One region of the Streptomyces sp. NBC_01465 genome, then DNA from elsewhere that is predicted to be linked to it. Evidence: riboswitches for the same ligand, from Rfam matches in the RefSeq annotation. Region 1 holds a riboswitch; each other region holds the start of a gene.
What was found. Region 1 has a riboswitch for cyclic di-AMP ahead of OG707_RS20765 (M23 family metallopeptidase). Riboswitches for the same ligand answer to the same signal wherever they lie in the genome.
Positions count from the first base shown of each region.

Region 2: it holds a riboswitch for cyclic di-AMP, as region 1 does, so the genes downstream of both, OG707_RS15140 (C40 family peptidase) here and OG707_RS20765 (M23 family metallopeptidase) in region 1, are expected to answer to the same signal.
Region 3: it holds a riboswitch for cyclic di-AMP, as region 1 does, so the genes downstream of both, OG707_RS34850 (C40 family peptidase) here and OG707_RS20765 (M23 family metallopeptidase) in region 1, are expected to answer to the same signal.
Region 4: it holds a riboswitch for cyclic di-AMP, as region 1 does, so the genes downstream of both, OG707_RS30690 (M23 family metallopeptidase) here and OG707_RS20765 (M23 family metallopeptidase) in region 1, are expected to answer to the same signal.

Region 1 covers NZ_CP109467.1:4,401,373-4,406,202, reverse strand. Annotated here, with positions in the region: gene OG707_RS20775 (PrsW family intramembrane metalloprotease) at 1-393, shown strand, start outside; gene OG707_RS20770 (aldo/keto reductase) at 390-1,334, opposite strand; gene OG707_RS20765 (M23 family metallopeptidase) at 1,452-2,498, opposite strand; cyclic di-AMP (ydaO/yuaA leader) riboswitch at 2,510-2,643, opposite strand; gene OG707_RS20760 (PP2C family protein-serine/threonine phosphatase) at 2,868-4,004, opposite strand; gene OG707_RS20755 (MFS transporter) at 4,085-4,830, opposite strand, start outside.
Region 2 covers NZ_CP109467.1:3,240,494-3,245,323, forward strand. Annotated here, with positions in the region: gene OG707_RS15130 (M23 family metallopeptidase) at 1-687, shown strand, start outside; gene pcrA (DNA helicase PcrA) at 695-3,145, opposite strand; cyclic di-AMP (ydaO/yuaA leader) riboswitch at 3,423-3,569, shown strand; gene OG707_RS15140 (C40 family peptidase) at 3,578-4,708, shown strand; gene OG707_RS15145 (hypothetical protein) at 4,719-4,830, opposite strand, start outside.
Region 3 covers NZ_CP109467.1:7,475,653-7,480,482, forward strand. Annotated here, with positions in the region: gene OG707_RS34845 (cellulase family glycosylhydrolase) at 1-56, shown strand, start outside; gene OG707_RS34850 (C40 family peptidase) at 138-1,007, opposite strand; cyclic di-AMP (ydaO/yuaA leader) riboswitch at 1,013-1,166, opposite strand; gene OG707_RS34855 (nuclear transport factor 2 family protein) at 1,310-1,726, opposite strand; gene OG707_RS34860 (PadR family transcriptional regulator) at 1,798-2,373, shown strand; gene fusA (elongation factor G) at 2,413-4,434, opposite strand; gene OG707_RS34870 (hypothetical protein) at 4,577-4,732, opposite strand; gene OG707_RS34875 (LysR family transcriptional regulator) at 4,792-4,830, shown strand, end outside.
Region 4 covers NZ_CP109467.1:6,514,153-6,518,982, reverse strand. Annotated here, with positions in the region: gene OG707_RS30705 (bifunctional acetate--CoA ligase family protein/GNAT family N-acetyltransferase) at 1-1,023, opposite strand, end outside; gene OG707_RS30700 (HPr family phosphocarrier protein) at 1,150-1,431, shown strand; gene OG707_RS30695 (GntR family transcriptional regulator) at 1,556-2,239, opposite strand; gene OG707_RS30690 (M23 family metallopeptidase) at 2,432-3,247, opposite strand; cyclic di-AMP (ydaO/yuaA leader) riboswitch at 3,261-3,419, opposite strand; gene OG707_RS30685 (M16 family metallopeptidase) at 3,615-4,830, opposite strand, start outside.

The DNA of each region.
Region 1 (4,830 bases):
CAGCGCGAGCTGCGCACGATATCCGCCGAGCTCCCGGCGTACGCGGCGGCCGGCTGGCTCACCCCGGCCGAGCCGCTCGCCCTCTCCTCGATGCGGGCCCGCACCATGGCCAGGGAGTTCGCGGGGCGCACGTACGGAGGCAAGGCCGCGGCCCGTGCGGTGAGCGAGTACGAGGCCTTCGCGACGACGCTCGCCTTTCTCCGCCACCGGGCCCACCGGGGCGCGGTGGGCCCGGACTTCATGGCACGCGAGCAGGAGCTCCTGCACCACCTGTGGCAGCGCAAGGAGATAGCCGGGCCTGCGCTGCTGTACGCGGCGCAGGCGACCGGCAGGGTGCAGGTGCCGCCGCCGTATCTCCACTACGGCGGCTACAACCCGTACCAGCAGTACTAGGCGGCTGCCTCGGTCAGCGACGCCACCTCGTCCTCGGTGAGCTTCAGCTCGGCCACCGCCGTCAGCGCGGGCAGCTGCTCCACCGTGCGCGCGGAGGCGATCGGCGCGGCCACGGTGGGCTGTGCGGCGAGCCAGGCCAGCGCGACGGTCGCGACCTCGGCGTCGTGCGCGGCGGCGACCTTGTCGAGCGCGTCGAGGACCTTCAGACCCCGCTCGCTCTCCAGGTGCTTGCCGGCGCCCTCGGCCCGGGCGCTTTCCACAGCAGTGCCCGGACGGTACTTGCCGGTGAGGAAGCCCGAGGCGAGTGCGAAGTACGGGACGGCGCCGAGTCCGTGGCGGGCGGCGGTGTCCTGGAGCTCGCCCTCGTAGGTGTCGCGGGAGACCAGGTTGTAGTGCGGCTGCAGCGCGACGTACTTGGCGAGGCCCTCACGCTCCGAGAAGGCGAGCGAGGCCTCAAGACGCGCCGGGGAGATGTTCGATGCGGCGATCGCCCGCACCTTGCCCTCCTTCACCAGCGCGTCGAGCGCGGTGATGATCTCCTCGACCGCGACGGTCTCGTCGTCGAAGTGGGTGTAGTAGAGGTCGATGTAGTCGGTGCCGAGCCGCCGCAGCGAGGCCTCGGCCCCTGCCTTGATGGTGGCCGCGGAGAGCCCCTTGAGCTCGGGGTGTGCACCGACCTTCGTGGCGAGGACGATCTCGGAGCGGTTGGCACGCTCGGCGAACCACTTCCCGATGATGGTCTCCGACTCGCCGCCCTGGTTGCCCGGCACCCAGGCCGAGTACGCATCGGCGGTGTCGATGAAGTTGCCGCCCGCCGCGGCATACGCGTCGAGCACGGCGAAGGACTGCGCCTCGTCGGCGGTCCAGCCGAAGACGTTGCCGCCGAGGGCGAGCGGGAAGACGGAGAGGTCGGACGATCCGAGCGTACGGAGAGAAGTCATGGGTTGATCAACCTCCGCCCCGGTCCGCCTATTCCGTTCCGGGTACACCAAAACCGGCAGCCCTGGCGTCGGGGGGGGGTTGCCGCCAGGACTGCCGGTGTCTTTGGGGGTGCGGGATCAGGGGTTGATGCCGCGGGCCTGCAGCCAGGCCATCGGGTCGATCGGGTCGCCGCCGCCCGGCCGGACCTCGAGGTGGAGGTGCGGGCCGGTGACGTTGCCGGTGGCGCCGACGCGGCCGATGACGTCGCCCGTGGTGACCTTCTGCCCGGCGCTGACGTTCAGCGAGGACTGGTGGCAGAACCACAGCTCCGTACCGTCGTCGAGGACGATCACGGTGCGGTAGCCGTACGAGCCGGACCAGCCCGCCGACTTGACCGTGCCGCTGTGGACGGCCTTGATCGGGGTGCCGGTGGGAGCCGCGAAGTCCAGACCCGTGTGGTAGCCGGAGGACCACATCGAACCGGCGTCGCCGAAGTGCGAGGTGAGGGTGTACGAGGCGACGGGCAGCGAGTAGCTGGCGGCCAGCTTCGCGAGGCGCTCGGCCTCCGCCTTCTTCGCCGCCTCTTCGGCGGCCTTCTTCTTGGCGGCGGCCTCCTTGGCGGCGGCCGCGTCCTGCTTCTTCTTCGCCTCGGCGGCGGCCTTCTCGGCGGCCGCCTTCTCTGCGGCGGCTTGAGCCTCGGCGTCCGCGCCGGCCTGCTGCTGCTCGGCCTGCTGCAGGATCCGGGCGCGCAGCGTCTCGCCGGCGTCCGTGGTGCCCTGGCCGGAGGAGCTGGTGGTGAGGCCCGCGGTGGAGAGGGGCGTGGTGTTCGTTTCCGTACCCGAAGCGGAGTCCGGGGCGATGTCCGCCTTGATGACTTCCGGCAGGTGGTCGGTGACCGAGGCCGGGAGGTCGGGCAGGGATATGGAGACCGGGGCCTTGCCCTCGGCGCTGGCTATGCCGCCGGCGCCGACTGCCGCGATGACGCCGACACCCAACACCGTGGAGCTGCGGGCGAGTCCGCCGCGCTGCTTGGCGACACGGTGTCTGCCGCGGACCGGACGGACGGAGTCCTCGGTGGGGTTCCACTCGTCCCAGGTCTCGCCGCCACCGTCACCTCCGAAGCCGAACGCGTCACGGTCATTCGGGACATAAAGGGCTTCAGGGGCAGGGTTGTTGGACGCCACGGAGGCGTGCTCCTTTCCTTCCTTCTCGCCTACCGGGTTAGCTGACGGGTTCGGAGCAGGAAGGTCTCCTACGGGCCAGGTTCAGCCCGATTCACCCCAATTGGTGGTTCCCCGGTTCCCTTGCGGAATTCGGCGCATGCGCACGGTGCCGTCTCTTGCGACGGCTGGGACGACCGCGCTGCGTTATCGAACGTTAATAGACGCGGGGGCCTGATTCCAAGCCGTTCCGACTGATCGTTAACGCCTTTGGCCTGGACTTAACGGGACAGAAGGCCTTGAAACATGTCGACTTGCCAGTCCCAATCGAAACCCCTGTTTTCTGACAGTGCATCAAATGTTATGCAGTTGCTTGTCTGGGTCGTCCTTCGATTACGGACTGTGCCGGACGATGTCCACGGTCAGCCGCCGCTCCGGCTGACCGTCCCCCGGCCGCCCCACCGCGAGCAGCGCCATGTCGTCCGTCGACCCGCCCCCCGTGTGCAGCCGTACGTCGTCGGTGAGCGCGTCCAGAAGCGCGTCGGGCCCGGGGAAGATCCGCCCGCGCAGCCGCCCGACCGGGTCGTAGAAGACCCCGGCCTTGTCCCGCGCCTCCGAAAGCCCGTCCGTGTAGAACAGCAGCGTCGACCCGGCCGGCAGCGGCCAGGTGTCGGCGCGGTCGGGCCAGCTCCCCAACTCGGCCATCCCCAGCGGCAGTGCGGGGCTGGTCGGCGCGAGCGCGTCCAGCGCCCCGTCGGCGTGCAGCATCAGCGGCTCGGGGTGCCCGCGGTTGACCAGCCGTACGACACCGAGCCCCCGCGGGATCTCCCCGAGCACCGCCGTCGTGAACCCCTCGAAGGCGTCGAGCCCGTCGCGCCGTCTCCCCTCCCGCGCCAGCGCCCGCTCCAGCCGCAGCGCGACCCCCTCCAGGGTGGACTCCTGCTCGGCCGCCTCGCGGAAGGCGCCGATGACCACGGCCACCGCCTCGACGGCGTCGAGCCCCTTCCCGCGTACGTCACCGACCACCAGCCGCACCCCGTACGGCGTCTCCTGTACGGCGAACAGATCGCCCCCGATGAACGCGCCCGCCTGCGCGGCCTCGTACCGCGCCGCGATGTGCAGCCCGCCGATCCGGTCGGCGGGCTGCGGCAGCACGGCGCGCTGGGCGGTCTCGGCGATGACGCGGGCGGAGGCGAGCTGCTCGCCGCTGCGGCGGATGACGACGTTGATGAAGACGGCGAGCACGACCACGGTGACCACCGTGAAGAGCTCGGAGAGCGAGACGACCGTCAGCGTCTCGCGGTTGTAGATCCGCAGCCCCACGACCACCGCGACCGAGATGATCCCGATCCGGACGGTGGCCGCGGTGCTGAAGAACGGCGCGGCGATCAGAGGGGCCGCGGAGAAGAGGGGGGACGCGGTGTAGTTCGCCGGGGTCACCAGGTCGAAGCAGACCCCGGCGACGATCAGCAGCACGGGCAGCACGCGCACGAAGAGACGTACCCCCGCGCTCTCTGCTCGCTGCCCCACCGCGTCTCTCCTGCCCGGTCCGTACACGGCTGCGGACGGTACCGCGCCCCACTCAGGCTCCTCGGAGCCGCGCCGTCCGGCTATTCGGCCTCCGCCATCCGGGGGACCCTCGGGGCGGGCGCGGGTGCCAGCCGCCCGCCGCGCCCCAGCAGCCCCACGGCCATCGCACACCCCAGGCCCACCACCACGAACACCGGCCACACGGTCTGTCCGTACGAGCCGAGCAGCCAGCCCGTCCCGAGGTTCCCGAGCGTGATGCCGATCCCGCAGACGGTGTTGTAGAGGCCGTAGTGCGTGGCGACCCAGCGGCCCCCGGAGAGCGCGACGATGGTGTCCATCTCGTACGGGTAGAGCACCGCGGTCCCCACCGCGAGGACGGCCGCGCAGAGGAGCAGCCCCGCCACCCCCGCGCCCGGGAGCGCCGGGGGGACGAAGGCGGCGCCCATCAGCGAGAGTCCGGCGACCAGGCAGCGTTCGCGGGTCCAGTGCGCCGCGCACCAGGCGGTGATCCTCAACTGGCCGCCGAGCGTGACCAGTCCGGAGACGACGAACAGCGCGCTGGTGGCCCAGCGGCTGCCGGCGGCGAGCGGGAGTGCGAGGTAGACCTGGAACTGGAGGACGTACGAACCGGTCATCGCGGCGGCGAAGAGCCAGAAGGTGCGGTTTCCGAGGACGGTACGGAACTGACCGCGTTCGGCGGCAGCCGAGCCGACCGCGGCGGCCTCGCGCACCGGCAGCCGCCCCAGCTGCAGCACGGTCAGCCCTGCGAAGAGCACCGCGGCCACCACGCACACCAGCCGGAACGAGACGCCGAGCAGCGCGACGC
Region 2 (4,830 bases), 1.2 Mb from region 1:
GTGCCCTCCGCGTGTGTGATGGGCGTCGCCGGTATCGCCGCCGCCTCCGTCACCGGACTCGGCTCGGACTCCGGCGACGGCAAGACGACCCAGGCCGCGGCCGATCCCTCGTCCGTGAAGCCGGTCGCCGCCAACAACAAGGTCGACACGCAGCTCGCCAACCTCAGCCACGAGGCGGACGACTTCGCCGACCGCGCCAGCCGTACGCAGGAGCGCCTCGACCTCAAGGAGCGCCAGGCGGCAGCGAAGAAGAAGGCGGAGGACGAGGCCGCGGCCAAGGAAGCGGCCCGCCCCAAGTTCGTCCTGCCGGTGAAGCAGAGGGGCCTCAGCGCCTACTTCGGCCAGGCCGGCGTCAACTGGATGTCCGTCCACACCGGCATCGACTTCCCCGTCTCGTACGGCACGCCCGTGATGTCCGCGATCGACGGCACGATCCGCACGCAGTGGAACAACGCCTACGGCAACATGGCCATAGTGACGGGCGCCGACGGTACCGAGACCTGGTACTGCCACCTCTCCAGCACGAAGATCCGCTCCGGTGAGGTGAAGGCCGGCGACGTCATCGCGTACTCCGGAAACTCCGGGAACTCCACCGGGCCGCACATGCACTTCGAGGTACGGCCCGGCGGCGGCTCGGCGATCGACCCGCTGCCGTGGCTCCGCAGCCACGGCCTCGACCCGACGTAAGCCGTAACTACAGCTTCTCGACCGGCGCGTACCGCAGCAGCAGCTTCTTCGGGCGCTCGTCCCCGAAGTCCACCGTCACCTGGGCGTCCGCGCCCGTCCCGGTCACCTGCATGACCGTGCCCAGACCGAACTGGTCGTGGGTGACCCGGTCCCCCACGTTCAGAGTGATCACAGGCTTGTCTCCGGCCCGCCCCGTGGCGAAGCCCGTCGCACCGCCGCGGCCGCCGCGCGAGCGCGACGAGGACAGCGAGGACGACAGCGACGCGGCGATCCCCGACGTCGGCCCCGCAGGAGCCGCCATGGCACCCGTCCGCTTCCACTCCAGGTGCTGGACCGGGATCTCCTCCAGGAAGCGCGAGGCCGGGTTGTACGAGGGCTGGCCCCACGCACTGCGCATCGTGGAGCGCGTCAGATACAGCCGCTCACGGGCGCGCGTGATCCCCACGTACGCGAGCCGCCGCTCCTCCTCCAGCTCCTTGACCTGTCCCAGCGCGCGCATGTGCGGGAAGACCCCGTCCTCCATGCCCGTCAGGAACACCACAGGGAACTCAAGGCCCTTGGCCGTGTGGAGCGTCATCAGCGTTATGACGCCGGCCCCGTCCTCGTCCTCGTCCGGGATCTGGTCCGAGTCGGCGACGAGCGCGACCTTCTCCAGGAACTCGGCGAGCGTCCCCGCGCTCTCCTCGCCCGCGGCCGACCGCTCCTGCTCGAACTCCAGGGCCACGGCGGCGAGTTCCTGAAGGTTCTCGATGCGCGTCTCGTCCTGCGGGTCGGTCGATGCCTGCAACTCGGCGAGATAGCCGGTCCGTTCGAGCACCGCTTCGAGTACGACAGCCGGCCCGGCCCCCGACTCGACGATCGTCCGGAGCTCCTCCATCAGGACGTTGAACCGCTTCACGGCGTTGGAGGAGCGAGCCGCCATGCCGTACGCCTCGTCGACCCGGCGCAGTGCCTGCGGGAAGCTGATCTTCTCCCGCAGTCCGAGCGCGTCGATCATCGCCTCGGCGCGCTCGCCGATCCCGCGCTTGGGCACGTTCAGGATGCGGCGCAGCGGGACGGTGTCCTCGGGGTTGGCGAGGACGCGCAGATAGGCCAGCACATCCCTGACCTCCTTGCGCTCGTAGAAGCGCACTCCGCCGACGACCTTGTACGGCAGCCCGACCCGGATGAAGATCTCTTCGAAGACACGGGACTGGGCGTTCGTACGGTAGAAGACGGCGACGTCTCCGGCCTTGGCGTCGCCCGCGTCCGTGAGGCGGTCGATCTCCTCGGCGATGTACTGCGCCTCGTCGTGCTCGGTGTCGGCGACGTAGCCGACGATCTTCGCGCCCTCGCCCGCGTCGGTCCACAGGTTCTTGGGCCTGCGGCTCTCGTTCCGCTCGATGACGGCGTTGGCGGCGGAGAGGATGGTCTGCGTGGACCGGTAGTTCTGCTCGAGCAGGATCGTGGTCGCGTTCGGGTAGTCCTCCTCGAACTGGAGGATGTTGCGGATCGTCGCGCCCCGGAAGGCGTAGATCGACTGGTCCGCGTCACCGACGACGCACAGCTCGGCGGGGGCGGGACCGGACCCCACCAGCTCCTTGACCAGCGTGTACTGGGCGTGGTTGGTGTCCTGGTACTCGTCGACGAGTACGTGCCTGAACCGCAGCCGGTAGTGCTCGGCGACATCCGGGAACGCCTGGAGCAGGTGCACCGTGGTCATGATGATGTCGTCGAAGTCCAGGGCGTTGGCCTCGCGCAGCCGCGCCTGGTACATCCGGTACGCCTCGGCGAGCGTCTTCTCGAAGCCGTCGGCGGCCGTCCCCGCGAAGGTCTCCTCGTCGATGAGCTCGTTCTTGAGGTTGGAGATCTTGGCGCTGAAGGACTTGGGCGGGAACCGCTTGGGGTCCAGGTCCAGATCGCGGCAGACCAGGGCCATCAGCCGCTTGGAGTCGGCGGCATCGTAGATCGAGAAGGACGACGTGAAACCGAGCTTCTTCGACTCGCGGCGCAGGATGCGGACGCAGGCGCTGTGGAAGGTCAGCACCCACATGGCGCCTGCGCGCGGGCCGATGAGCCCTTCCACGCGCTCCTTCATCTCACCAGCGGCCTTGTTGGTGAAGGTGATCGCGAGGATCTGGCCGGGGTGGACGCCACGGGCGCCCAGCAGATGCCCGATGCGGTGCGTCAGCACGCGGGTCTTGCCGGAGCCGGCGCCGGCCACGATGAGCAGCGGGGACCCCGAGTGCACGACGGCGGCGCGCTGCTCGGTGTTCAGGCCGTCCAGGAGCGCGGCGGGGTCCACGGCGGGGCGGGGGGCGCCGTCGCGGTAGTACGCGTCGCGGGGCGGCCCGTCGAAGGCTCCGCCGAAGAGGTCGGCGGGGACCTCCTCCTCCGGAGCGTGCTCCTCGGGGGGCGGGGGCGCGTCCTCGGTGGGCTGGAGGTTCGCCAGGAAGCTGTCGTCAAAGAGGCTGCTCATCGTCTACCGAGTCTAGGCCGCACGACTGACAGTCCGGGCAGGGATCGGCAGCGAGGGCCCCGTAGACGGGAACCGCACCACCCCCATCACGTTCCGTTACCGACCGCACCGGTGCGTACACCTGACGCGTGCCTTTACGTCCGGTCCCGAGAGGTCACGAAAATGTATCGGGCATATCGAACATCAGGCTTCCCACCCGCCCCAGGGGTTGGCTACCGTGCTCCGTCAGGTGGCCGTGCCCCCACCGGCGACCCGCGCCGGAGCGCGCCGCCGCGCCGAGTCCGCTCTGCCGTACGGCAGTTGGAGCCGGGGACCCACCAAGCACCACCGGGGTGAATCGGTCCGTACCCCCCAGGACCGTAGGGCGGCCTTCCGACAGCCCGAACCCGACAGCTAACCCGGTAGGCGGTCCACGGAAGGAACACGCCTGCCTTGGCAGACCACCGCAAGCCGCGTACCCGAATACGGGCCACGGCTCCCGCAGTCGGCATCACCACCGCCGCCCTCGCCTCCGTCTCGCTGCTCGCACAGAGCGCGCAGGCCGCGCCCGTGCAGCCGAAGCCGAGCATCGAGGACGTACAGAAGAAGGTCGACGACCTGTACCGGCAGGCCGGCACCGAGACGCAGAGGTACGACGCCGCGAAGGAGTCCACCGCTCAGCAGCGCAAGAAGGTCGACCGGCTCCTGGACGCCGTCGCCCAGCGCACCCAGCAGCTGAACGACTCGCGGCGCGAGCTGGGGCAGTACGCGGCCGCGCAGTACCGGGGCGGCAATCTCGCCTCCACCGCGACGATGCTCCTGGCCAGCGACCCGCAGTCGTACTTCGACCAGAACCAGCTGATGAAGCAGTTGTCGGCGCAGCAGACGCACGCGGTCGACGACTACACCAAGCAGCAGAAGGCGGCGGCGAAGGAACGGGCCGAGGCGACCGAGCAGTTGGAGACGCTCACCACGTCGCAGGCCGATCTGAAGGCGACCAAACAGCAGGTGCAGTCGAAGCTCGCCGAGACGCGCGAGCTGCTCTCGAAGCTGACGGCCGAGGAGAAGGCGCGGCTGGCGGCACTGGAGAAGGCGCGACAGGAGGCGGCGGCGAAGAAGGCCGCCGACCTGGCGGCCAAGCAGGCCGCGGCGGAGAAGGCGGCGAAGGCGGAGGCCGCGAAGAAGGAAGCCAGTTCGGGCTCGTCCTCCTCTTCCTCGTCCTCCAGCTCGTACGCGGCGAAGGCCGCCAAGGTCCTCGATTTCGCCCGCGCGCAGATGGGCAAGCCGTACGTCTGGGGCGCGACGGGCCCCAGCTCCTACGACTGCTCGGGCCTCACCCAGGCCGCCTGGAAGGCCGCCGGCATCGACCTGCCGCGCACCACCTGGGACCAGGTGAAGGTCGGCACGCGCGTCGCGACGGCGGATCTGCAACCCGGTGACCTGGTCTTCTTCTACGACGACATCAGCCATGTCGGGATCTACATCGGCGGCGGCAAGATGATCCACGCGCCGCACACGGGCGCGAACGTCCGCGAGGAGTCGATCTACTACATGCCGATCTACGGCTCGGTGCGCCCCGCGTAGCTCAAGCTCCTCAGGTCCACAGCACCGCGATGAAGATGTTGGCCACGGTCAGGCCGCCGACCGCACCGAACAGCCCCTTCTCGACCTTCTCCTCGTCACGCTTGACGTAGACCAGGCCGAGA
Region 3 (4,830 bases), 3.1 Mb from region 1:
CCAGCACGTACGGCGAGGCGTACAAGGCGCACTTGCTCACGCAGAATCCGACCTGACCTGACCTGACGCGGCGCGCGAAAACGGCCTGCCGGACCCCTCGGGGCCCGGCAGGCCGTTCGCTTTCGAGCGCTGGAGACTCAGCCGATGCGGCCGGCGAAGTCCGGGGTGTAGTTGGAGATCGTGTCGTAGATGACGCCGGAGCTCGGGTTGGCGGCCTGCACGAACTTGCCGTCGCCGATGTAGATGCCCACGTGGTAGACACCGGCGTCGGTGCCGTCCGAGGACCAGAACAGCAGGTCGCCCGCCTGCAGCGAGTCGAGCGAGACGTGCGTGCTGGCCGCGGCCTGGTCGTTGGCCACGCGCGGGATCGAGATGCCGGCCTTGGCGAGCGCGGCCTGGGTCAGGCCGGAGCAGTCCCAGCCGGAGGTGTCGGAGCCGCCGTAGACGTACGGGGTGCCGATTTGCGACTCGGCGTAGGCGGTCGCGGCGGCCATGGTGCCGGACGCGGTGGTGCTGCTGGAGCTCGACGTGGTCGAGGTGGAGGTCGAGGCCGACGAGGCGGACGAGGAGCTCGACGAAGTCGAAGCGCTGTCCGACGACGTCGAGGAGCTCGTGTCGGAGGAGGAGCTGCTGCTGGTGGCGGTTCCGGTGAGCTTCAGCACCTGGCCGGGGTAGATGTGGTCGGCGCCGTCGGTCAGTTCGGACTTGTTGAGCTCGTAGAGCTTCTCCCAGCCGCCGCTGACGTTCTTCTTCTTGGCGATGCCGGAGAGCCAGTCGCCCGCCGCGACGGTGTACGTCCCGGCGCTCTTGGCGGAGCTCGTGGAGGTGGCGGTCGCCTGGGTCGCGGACGCGGAGGCGGTCGTGGCCTGCGCCGGGGCGGCGGACGCGGTGGTCGCGGAGACCAGCGGGATGGCCAGGCCGACCCCGGCGAGGCTCATTCCGGCGACCAGGCGGTGGACGCGGGTGCGGCGGGGCCTGCGTGCGGTCACGTCATTCGTGGGCAGCATGAATCTGCGTTCCTCTCCCACGCCTGCGAGGTGAGCTGTCGGATTCGGGCTGGAGCTGCCCGGCCGTGCGCTGCACGGCTTCACCCCTAGCCGCGATCGCTGGATCGCGGCGACTTACCTGGGTCCCCCGCTCCTGCCGTGGTGCGGTGCGTTGATGTCCTGACCTCTCCGGCGGCAGGACTCGGCGTTCCGGAGAGATTGGTTCCGCTTGAGTGCGGAGGTTGCACGCTAAACAGGTCGTGAGGAAATGCGCAAACCCCAATGGAATTGCTCACATTGACCGCGAGCGGCCCACAGATTGCTCACAGCTGGGTGTGCATGGGCGGATTGTCCCCGGTGGCTTCGCGGGCGATCTGCTCGAACTGGGCGCCCATCGCGGCGGAGAGCGCCTGGGCTGCCGACAGGGGGCGGACCATGACCGTGAAGTCGTCGATGAGGCCGTCCTCGTCCAGGTGGAGGAAGTCGCAGCCGGTGATCGCGCGGTCGCCCACGCGGGCCTCGAAGACCAGGGCGTGGTCGCGGCCGTCTGTGCTGTTGATCTCCTTCACGTAATGGAAGTCCTCGAAGACCCGGGTGACGCCGCGCAGGATCGCCGCCGTCATGGCCTTGCCGGGGTACGGCTTGAAGGCGACCGGGCTGGTGAAGACCACGTCCTCGGCCAGGAGCGCCTCGATCGCGGTGTGGTCGCCCGCTTCTACGGCCGTGCGGAAGGGGAGCATGCTCGTCACCTCATGGTCAATTTGTTGAATAGGTGCGAGTAACAGTAATCGCATCGATGTAGCGTGTCCATATGTCCCTGAAGTACGCGGTGCTCGGCGCACTCCTGGAAGGCGAGGCGTCCGGCTACGACCTCGCGAAGATCTTCGACGTCTCCGTGTCGAACTTCTGGGCGGCGACGCCCCAGCAGCTCTACCGAGAACTGGAGCGCCTGGCCGCCGACGGGCTCATCGAGGCGCGGGTCGTGCCGCAGGAGCGCCGGCCGAACAAGCGGATGTTCACGCTGTCCGCGACCGGCAGGGCGGATCTCGCCGCCTTCACCGCGAAGGAGCCCCGGCCCACCGCCGCCCGCGACGAGCTGATGGTGAAGGTGCAGGCCCTGGACGTCGGCGACGTCGACGCCGTGCGCGGTCACATCGAGGAGCGCATCGGCTGGGCGCAGGGCAAGCTCGCCCGCTACGAGCGCGTACGGCAGCACCTCCTCGGCGAGTTGAGCGAGGAGGAGTTCCTGCGCGACAGCGACCGGATCGGGCCCTATCTGACGCTGATGCGCGGCATGTTCTTCGAGGAGGAGAACCTGCGCTGGGGGCGCCGGGCCCTGGAGATCCTGGACCGGCGCACCGCAGCGCGACGCGGACAGCTGCCGTGATCCGCGAGGTCCGCGGATCACGGCAGCACCTGGCCCGGGCTAGCCGGCCTTCACTCCGTCCGGTACGGGTGCGTAACCCGTCGGACGGGTGGTGAAGGTTCCGCGGCCCTGGGTACGGCTGCGGAGCCGGGACGCGTAGCCGAACAGTTCGGCCAGCGGGACCGTGGCCGTGACCACCGCCGTCGCACCCCTCACCGTCGAGCCCGACACCCTGCCGCGCCGGGCCGCGAGATCGCCGAGCACCGAGCCCACGGCGTCCTCGGGCACGGTCACCGTGACCTCGGCGACCGGCTCCAGGAGCGCCATCGCCGCAGACCGCAGCGCCTCGCGGAGCGCGAGGCGGCCCGCCGTACGGAACGCCAGGTCGGAGGAGTCCTTGGCGTGGGTCGCACCGTCCGTCAGGACGACCCGCACCCCCGTCACCGGATGCCCGCCGAGCGGACCCGCGGTCAGCGCGTCACGGCAGCCGGACTCCACCGCGCGCACGAACTCGCGCGGCACCCTGCCCCCGGTCACCGTCGACTCGAAGGTGAAGTGCCCGGCGTCGTACGGCAGGACGTCGAGGACGATCTGGGCGAACTGGCCCGCCCCGCCGTCCTGTTTGACGTGCCGGAAGGTCAGGTCCGACACGCCCCGTACGACCGTCTCCCGGTACGACACCCGCGGCCGGCCCACCGTCACGTCCAGCGTGTGGGCGCGACGGAGCTTCTCCACCGCGACTTCGAGGTGGAGTTCACCCATGCCCGAGAGCAGGGTCTGGCCGGTCTCCGGATCGGTCCGCGCGCGCAGCGACGGGTCCTCCTCGGTGAGGCGGGCCAGCGCGTCGGCGAGCCGGCCGGTGTCCGTGCCGCGTACCGCCTCGACCGCGACCGAGACGACCGGATCGGGTACGACCGGAGGCTCCAGGAGCAGCGGAGCATCCGGTGCGCACAGGGTCGCCCCCGAGCGCGCGGCCTTCACCCCGGCCACGGCGACGATGTCCCCGGCCACCGCCAGCTCCGCCTCCGCGTGCCGGTCGGCCTGCACCCGTACGATCCGCCCGATGCGCTCGGTACGGCCCGCGCCCGTGTCCAGCACGAGGTCCCCCTTCCTGATCGTTCCCGTGTACACCCGCAGATAGGTGAGGCGGCCCGTCGGGGTCGCCGCCACCTTGAAGACGAGCCCGGCGAAGGGCTCCGCCGGGTCGGCGGCGGCCCGGCCCGGTACCGGTGGTACGTCGAGCGGCGACGGCAGGTACGCCGTCACCGCGTCGAGGAGCGGTTCGATGCCGACGTTGCGGTACGCCGCACCGCACAGCACCACCACGCCGCCGCCGTCCGCCCCGAGCGTGATCGCTCGCAGCGCGGCGGCGAGCGTCTCGTCGCTGAGCGCGGAGTCGTGGACGTACTCCTCCAGGGCCTTCGCGTCCAGACCGGCCACGGCCTCGTCGAGTACGGCACGACGCACTCGCGCCTCCGCCAACAGCCCGTCGGGCACGGGCTGTTGGGCGTACGCACCGTCCCAGGTCAGCGCCCGCATCCGTACGAGATCCACGACACCCGTGAAACCGGACTCGCGCCCGACGGGCAGCTGCACGACCAGCGGGACGGTGCCCAGCCGGTCGCGGATCGAGGCAACCGCCGTGTCGAGGTCGGCCCCGGCACGGTCCAGCTTGTTGACGAACGCGATCCGCGGAACGCCGTACCGGTCGGCCTGCCGCCACACCGACTCGGACTGCGGCTCCACGCCCGCGACCGCGTCGAACACCGCGACCGCGCCGTCGAGTACACGCAGCGCGCGCTCCACCTCGTCGGCGAAGTCGACGTGCCCTGGTGTGTCGATCAGGTTGATCCGGTGACCGGCCCAGTCGCAGCTGACAGCGGCCGCGGAGATGGTGATCCCGCGGTCGCGCTCCTGCGGATCGAAGTCGGTGACGGTCGTGCCGTCGTGGACCTCGCCGAGACGGTGGATCGCGCCGGTCAGGAACAGGAAGCGCTCGGTGACGGTGGTCTTGCCCGCGTCGACATGGGCGAGGATGCCCAGGTTGCGGACGGAGGAGAGAGGAAGGAGTGGGGTGCGCACGGCCGGCGCCTTTCGGGTCGGGCGGGGAAAGCTCAGGGCGGCGCGATACGGGGACGAACAGGGTGATGCGACATGCGAGCAGAGCAGAGGGCTCGCTCGGGTCAGGGGTTCGTCACGGAATCCGGTGAGGGCCGCGCAGCCGTCACCAGGCGCGCGGAGACACCGGCATCACGTCGTAACGCGTACGGGGAGCAGGGGCGGCGATCGTGTTGCTGCGGTGTCGCATGGCCGGTGCTCCCTTCGCGTGCGTGATGGTGGCGTGCAGGACGAGCGTAGTGATCCCCGCGCGGCGGGGCATCGCATTTTTGCCTGCACAGGGCTGGCTGGGGCCGAGTTGTTGATCTTAGGATCGGCTCCATGCTGTTTCGCCAGCTGGAATACTTCGTCGCCGTCGCC
Region 4 (4,830 bases), 2.1 Mb from region 1:
CGAGGCGTTGAGGTGGACCGCGTCGGAGGTGTTGATCAGGCCGAAGGCGTTGGGGCCGATGATGCGCATCCCGTACGAACGGGCCTGGCGCACCAGTTCGCGCTGGCGCTCCCTGCCTTCGGGGCCGCTCTCCGCGTATCCGGCGGAGAGAACGACCAGGCCCTGGACGCCGCTCTCGCCGCAGTCGGCGACGGCCTCGGGGACCCGTTCGGCGGGGACGGCGACGACCGCGAGGTCGACGCTCTCGCCGATGGCGGCGACGGAGGGGTGGGCGGGGACGCCGTCGACTTCGGTGACGTCGGCGGGGAAGGCCTTGTTCACCGCGTACACCGGGCCGGTGAAGCCGGAGGCGAGCAGATTGCGCAGGATCGTACGGCCCACTCCGCCGGGTGCGCGGCCCGTGCCGACGACGGCGACGGAGCGGGGGGCGAGCAGGCGCTGCACCGAGCGGGCCTCGGCGCGCTGCTCGCGCGCCCGCTGGACGGCGAGGGACGCCTCGGTGGGCTCCAGGTCGAGGGTGAGGTGGACCGAGCCGTCCTCGAAGCTGCGCCGCTGCTCGTAGCCGGCGTCCGTGAACACCTTGATCATCTTGTTGTTGGCGGGCAGCACCTCGGCGATGAAGCGGTGCACGTCGCGTTCTCGGGCGACCGCCGCGATGTGCTCCAGGAGGGCCGATGCGACGCCTCTCCCCTGGTGCGCGTCCTGGACGAGGAAGGCGACCTCGGCCTCGCCGGTGCCGATCCGGTCGTAGCGGACGGTGGCGATGAACTCGCCGCCGATCGTTGCCGCGAGGCCCACCCGGTCGACGTAGTCGTGGTGGGTGAAGCGGTGCACGTCCTTGTCGGACAGCCGCGGGTAGGGCGCGAAGAAGCGGTAGTACTTCGACTCGTCCGAGACCTGCTCGTAGAAACTGACCAGCCGATCGGCGTCGTCGGGGGCGATCGGCCTGATCCGCGCGGTGCCGCCGTCGCGCAGCACGACATCGGCTTCCCAGTGCGCCGGGTACGCCAGGTCCGGGTTCATGAGGAGAGCCTACGGGTCGCCTACGGGTCGCGGGGCGACCCCGACCGGTGCAGGCTGGGCCTCAGCATCCCGTACCCCGTGGTTGAATGGTCTAGACAACAGTCAGAGAACTTGAAGGGCAACACCATGGCTGAGCGCCGCGTAAATGTCGGTTGGGCCGAGGGTCTGCACGCCCGTCCCGCCTCCATCTTCGTCCGTGCCGCCACGGCCTCCGGCGTCGCGGTGACGATCGCCAAGGCCGACGGCAACCCCGTCAACGCCGCATCGATGCTCGCCGTGCTCGGTCTGGGCGCGCAGGGCGGCGAGGAGATCGTGCTCGCTTCGGACGCCGAGGGTGCGGACGCCGCTCTCGACCGTCTGGCGAAGCTGGTCGCCGAGGGTCTCGAGGAGCTCCCCGAGACCGTCTGAATTTCGCACACCGAAGCCGCTCCACCAGAATTGTGGTGGAGCGGCTTCGGCATTTCCTGAACCTTTTTCGGGCAGCAGAAAAGAGAGGCTCTTAAATGCCTCTTCTTTGTATACGGCGCGACTGTTAATGCGAACCGCCCGCGTTGTTTACAGCATGTTGCGAAGTCCTCACACGCATTGCGTCGGGGCGGCGCAGCCGGTGCGCGGAGCTCACGCGCTCCGCGTGCTGCACGGTCAGCGCCCTGGCCCGCTCCGCGTCGCCGCGTGCCACGGCGTCGACGATCGCACCGTGCTCGGCCCACGAGTCGACAGGACGCACGGGCTGCTCGACGGCGTACATCCAGGCGATCTTGTGCCGCAGCTGGGTGAGCAGCGCGGTCAGCGGCGGACTGCCCGAGGCCTGGGAGAGGGTCTCGTGGAACCAGCCGCCGAGCGAGCGCAGGTCCTCGCCCTGCCCCCGCCTGGCCCGCTCCTGCCCCAGCCTGACCAGGCCGCGCAGGACTTTGAGGTGGGCTTCGGTACGTCGCTGAGCTGCCCGGGCCGCGCCCATCGGCTCCAGCAGCAGCCGCATCTCCAGAAGATCGGCCGCCTCCTGCTCGGTGGGCTCGGCGACGCAGGCGCCGGCATGGCGGCGGGTGAGCACGAAGCCCTCGGACTCCAGGGTCCGCAGTGCTTCGCGCACCGGTACGCGCGAGACGCCGTACCGGCGGGCCAGGACCTCCTCGGTGAGCCGGCTGCCGCGCTCGAAGACACCGGAGACGATGTCGTCACGGATCGCCGTGCATACCGAGTGCGCCGGAATGCGCATCACCGAACCTCCGCCTTAATCCCCGCGAAACGCGGTCGATCGACGCCTGTTCGGCGACTCTATTGCAGCGGACGTGAATTTCCGATGGCGGCCGGTTAATCATGGATATCTTTTGGCCACGGAACCGTACGCGGAAGGCCCCGGCGCTGATGCGCCGGGGCCTTCTCGGTGGTGCTACGGGTGGAGCAGCTGTCAGACGTTCACGCCGTGCGAGCGCAGGTACGCGACCGGGTCGATGTCCGAGCCGTACTCGGCGGTCGTACGGGCCTCGAAGTGCAGGTGCGGGCCGGTGACGTTGCCGGTGGCGCCGGAGAGGCCTATCTGCTGGCCGGAGGTGACGGCGGAGCCGACCGAGACGCCGATGGACGAGAGGTGGCCGTACTGCGTGTACGTGCCGTCGTTCATCTTGATGACGACGTTGTTGCCGTACGCGCCGCCCCAGCCGGCCTCGACGACGGTGCCGGCGCCGACGGCGTGGACCGAGGTGCCCGACGCGGCGTGGAAGTCGATGCCGGTGTGGCTGCCGGAGGACCAGAGGCTGCCGCCGGTCTTGTAGCCGGTGGAGACGTAGGAGCCCGTTATGGGCGCGACGTAGGCGTTCAGGCGCTTGCGCTCGGCCTCGCGGGCGGCGCGCTCCTTGGCCTCGCGCTCCTGCTTCGCCTTGGCCTCGGCCTTCGCCTTGGCTTCGCGTGCCTTCTTGGCCTTGGCCTCGGCCTTCGCCTTGGCTTCCGCCTTGGCCTTCGCGGCGGCCTTGGCCGTGGCGGCCTCGTGCTTCTGCGCGGCGGCCTGGGCGTCGACGTGCGCGGCGAGGGAGTCGCCGATCACGATGGTCTGGGTGAGGCCGGTGGTGTCCACGGCGGGGGCCGCGGCTTCGGCGGCCATGGCCGGGGCGGCCAGGGTTCCGACGACGCCGGTCGTGGCGAGGGCGGCGGCACCGGCGAAGGTCGCGGTCCTGCGCGTCAGACGGTTCGGGGCACGGTGCTTACCGGTAGGGCGGGCGAACGCCATGAAGGGGCTGGTCCTTTCCTTCCTTCTCGCCTACCGGGTTAGCTGACGGGTTCGGAGCAGGAAGGTCTCCTACGGGCGTGCGCCTTGCGGCTGGGCCCGATTCACCCCAGGGACTGAGTGGGTCCCCGGCTCCCCAGGCTCGCGCCTGACGGGGACTCGGCGATCACTGTCCGGGGCCGCGGATGCGGCTTACGTACGACGAACAGCGAAATCGACGCTAAACGCTCCCGCTTACCGGAACCAAACAGACAGCTTGTTTTGTAGCGCACGCCACAGGACATCCAGGCAACCACAGAACAAACCGGACAAAAGGGAGAACCTCGGCGGCCGCCCGGCCGCCGAGGTCCCTTTTGCCCCTGTCCGTCAATCAGCCCGTGACGACGGTCACTTCGCCGATGCCCAGCTGCCTGACGGGCTCCGCGATCTTCGCCGCGTCCCCGACCAGGACCGTGACGAGGCGGTCCTCGGGGAAGGCGTTGACGACCGCGGCCGTGGCCTCGACCGTCCCGGTCTCCGCCAGCCGCGCGTACAACTGCGCCTGGAAGTCGTCGGGAAGGTGCTGCTCGACCTGGTCGGCGAGCGTGCCCGCGACCGCCGCCGCCGTCTCGAACTTCAGCGGGGCGACACCCACCAGGTTCTGTACGGCGGTCTCGCGCTCCGCGTCGGTGAGCCCCTCGGCGGCGAGCGTGCGCAGCACCTTCCAGAGGTCCTCCAGCGCCGGTCCAGTGGACTCCGTGTCCACCGAGCCGCTGATGGCGAGCATCGCGGCGCCGCTGCCGTCGGCGGCGGAGCGCATCACCTGGCCGAAGGCCCGGACGCCGTAGGTGTAGCCCTTCTCCTCGCGCAGGACGCGGTCCAGACGCGAGGTGAGGGTGCCGCCGAGGCAGTACGTACCGAGCACCTGGGCGGGCCAGACGCGGTCGTGCCGGTCGGCGCCGATCCGGCCGATCAGCAGCTGGGTCTGTACGGCGCCGGGGCGGTCCACGACGATCACGCGGCCCGTGTCGTCGGCGGTGATCGGCGGGGCCGGGCGCGGGGCCGCGGTGTTGCCGGTCCAGTCGCCGAGGGTCTCGGCGAGCAGCGCGTCCAGGTCGACGCCGGTGAGGTCACCGACGACCACGGCCGTGGTCGTGGCGGGGCGCACATGGGCGTCGTAGAAGGCGCGGACCCCGGCGGCGTCGATGTTCGACACCGTCTCCTCGGTGCCCTGGCGGGGGCGCGACATGCGCAGGGTCGCCGGGAAGAGCTCCTTGGAGAGCTGCTTGGCGGCGCGGCGGCCCGGGTTGGCCTGCTCGTGCGGGATCTCGTCGAGGCGGTTGCGTACGAGCCGGCTGATCTCGCCGTCGGCGAAGGCCGGTGCGCGCAGTGCCTCGGCGAGCAGGCCGAGCCCCTTCGGCAGCCGGGAGACGGGGACCTCCAGGGAGACCCGGATGCCCGGGTGGTCCGCGTGGGCGTCCATGGTGGCGCCGCAGCGCTCCAGTTCGGCCGCGAACTCCTCGGCGGTGTGCTTGTCGGTGCCCTCGTTGAAGGCGCGCGACATGATCGTGGCGATCCCGTCGAGGCCCTCGGGCTCGGCGTCCAGG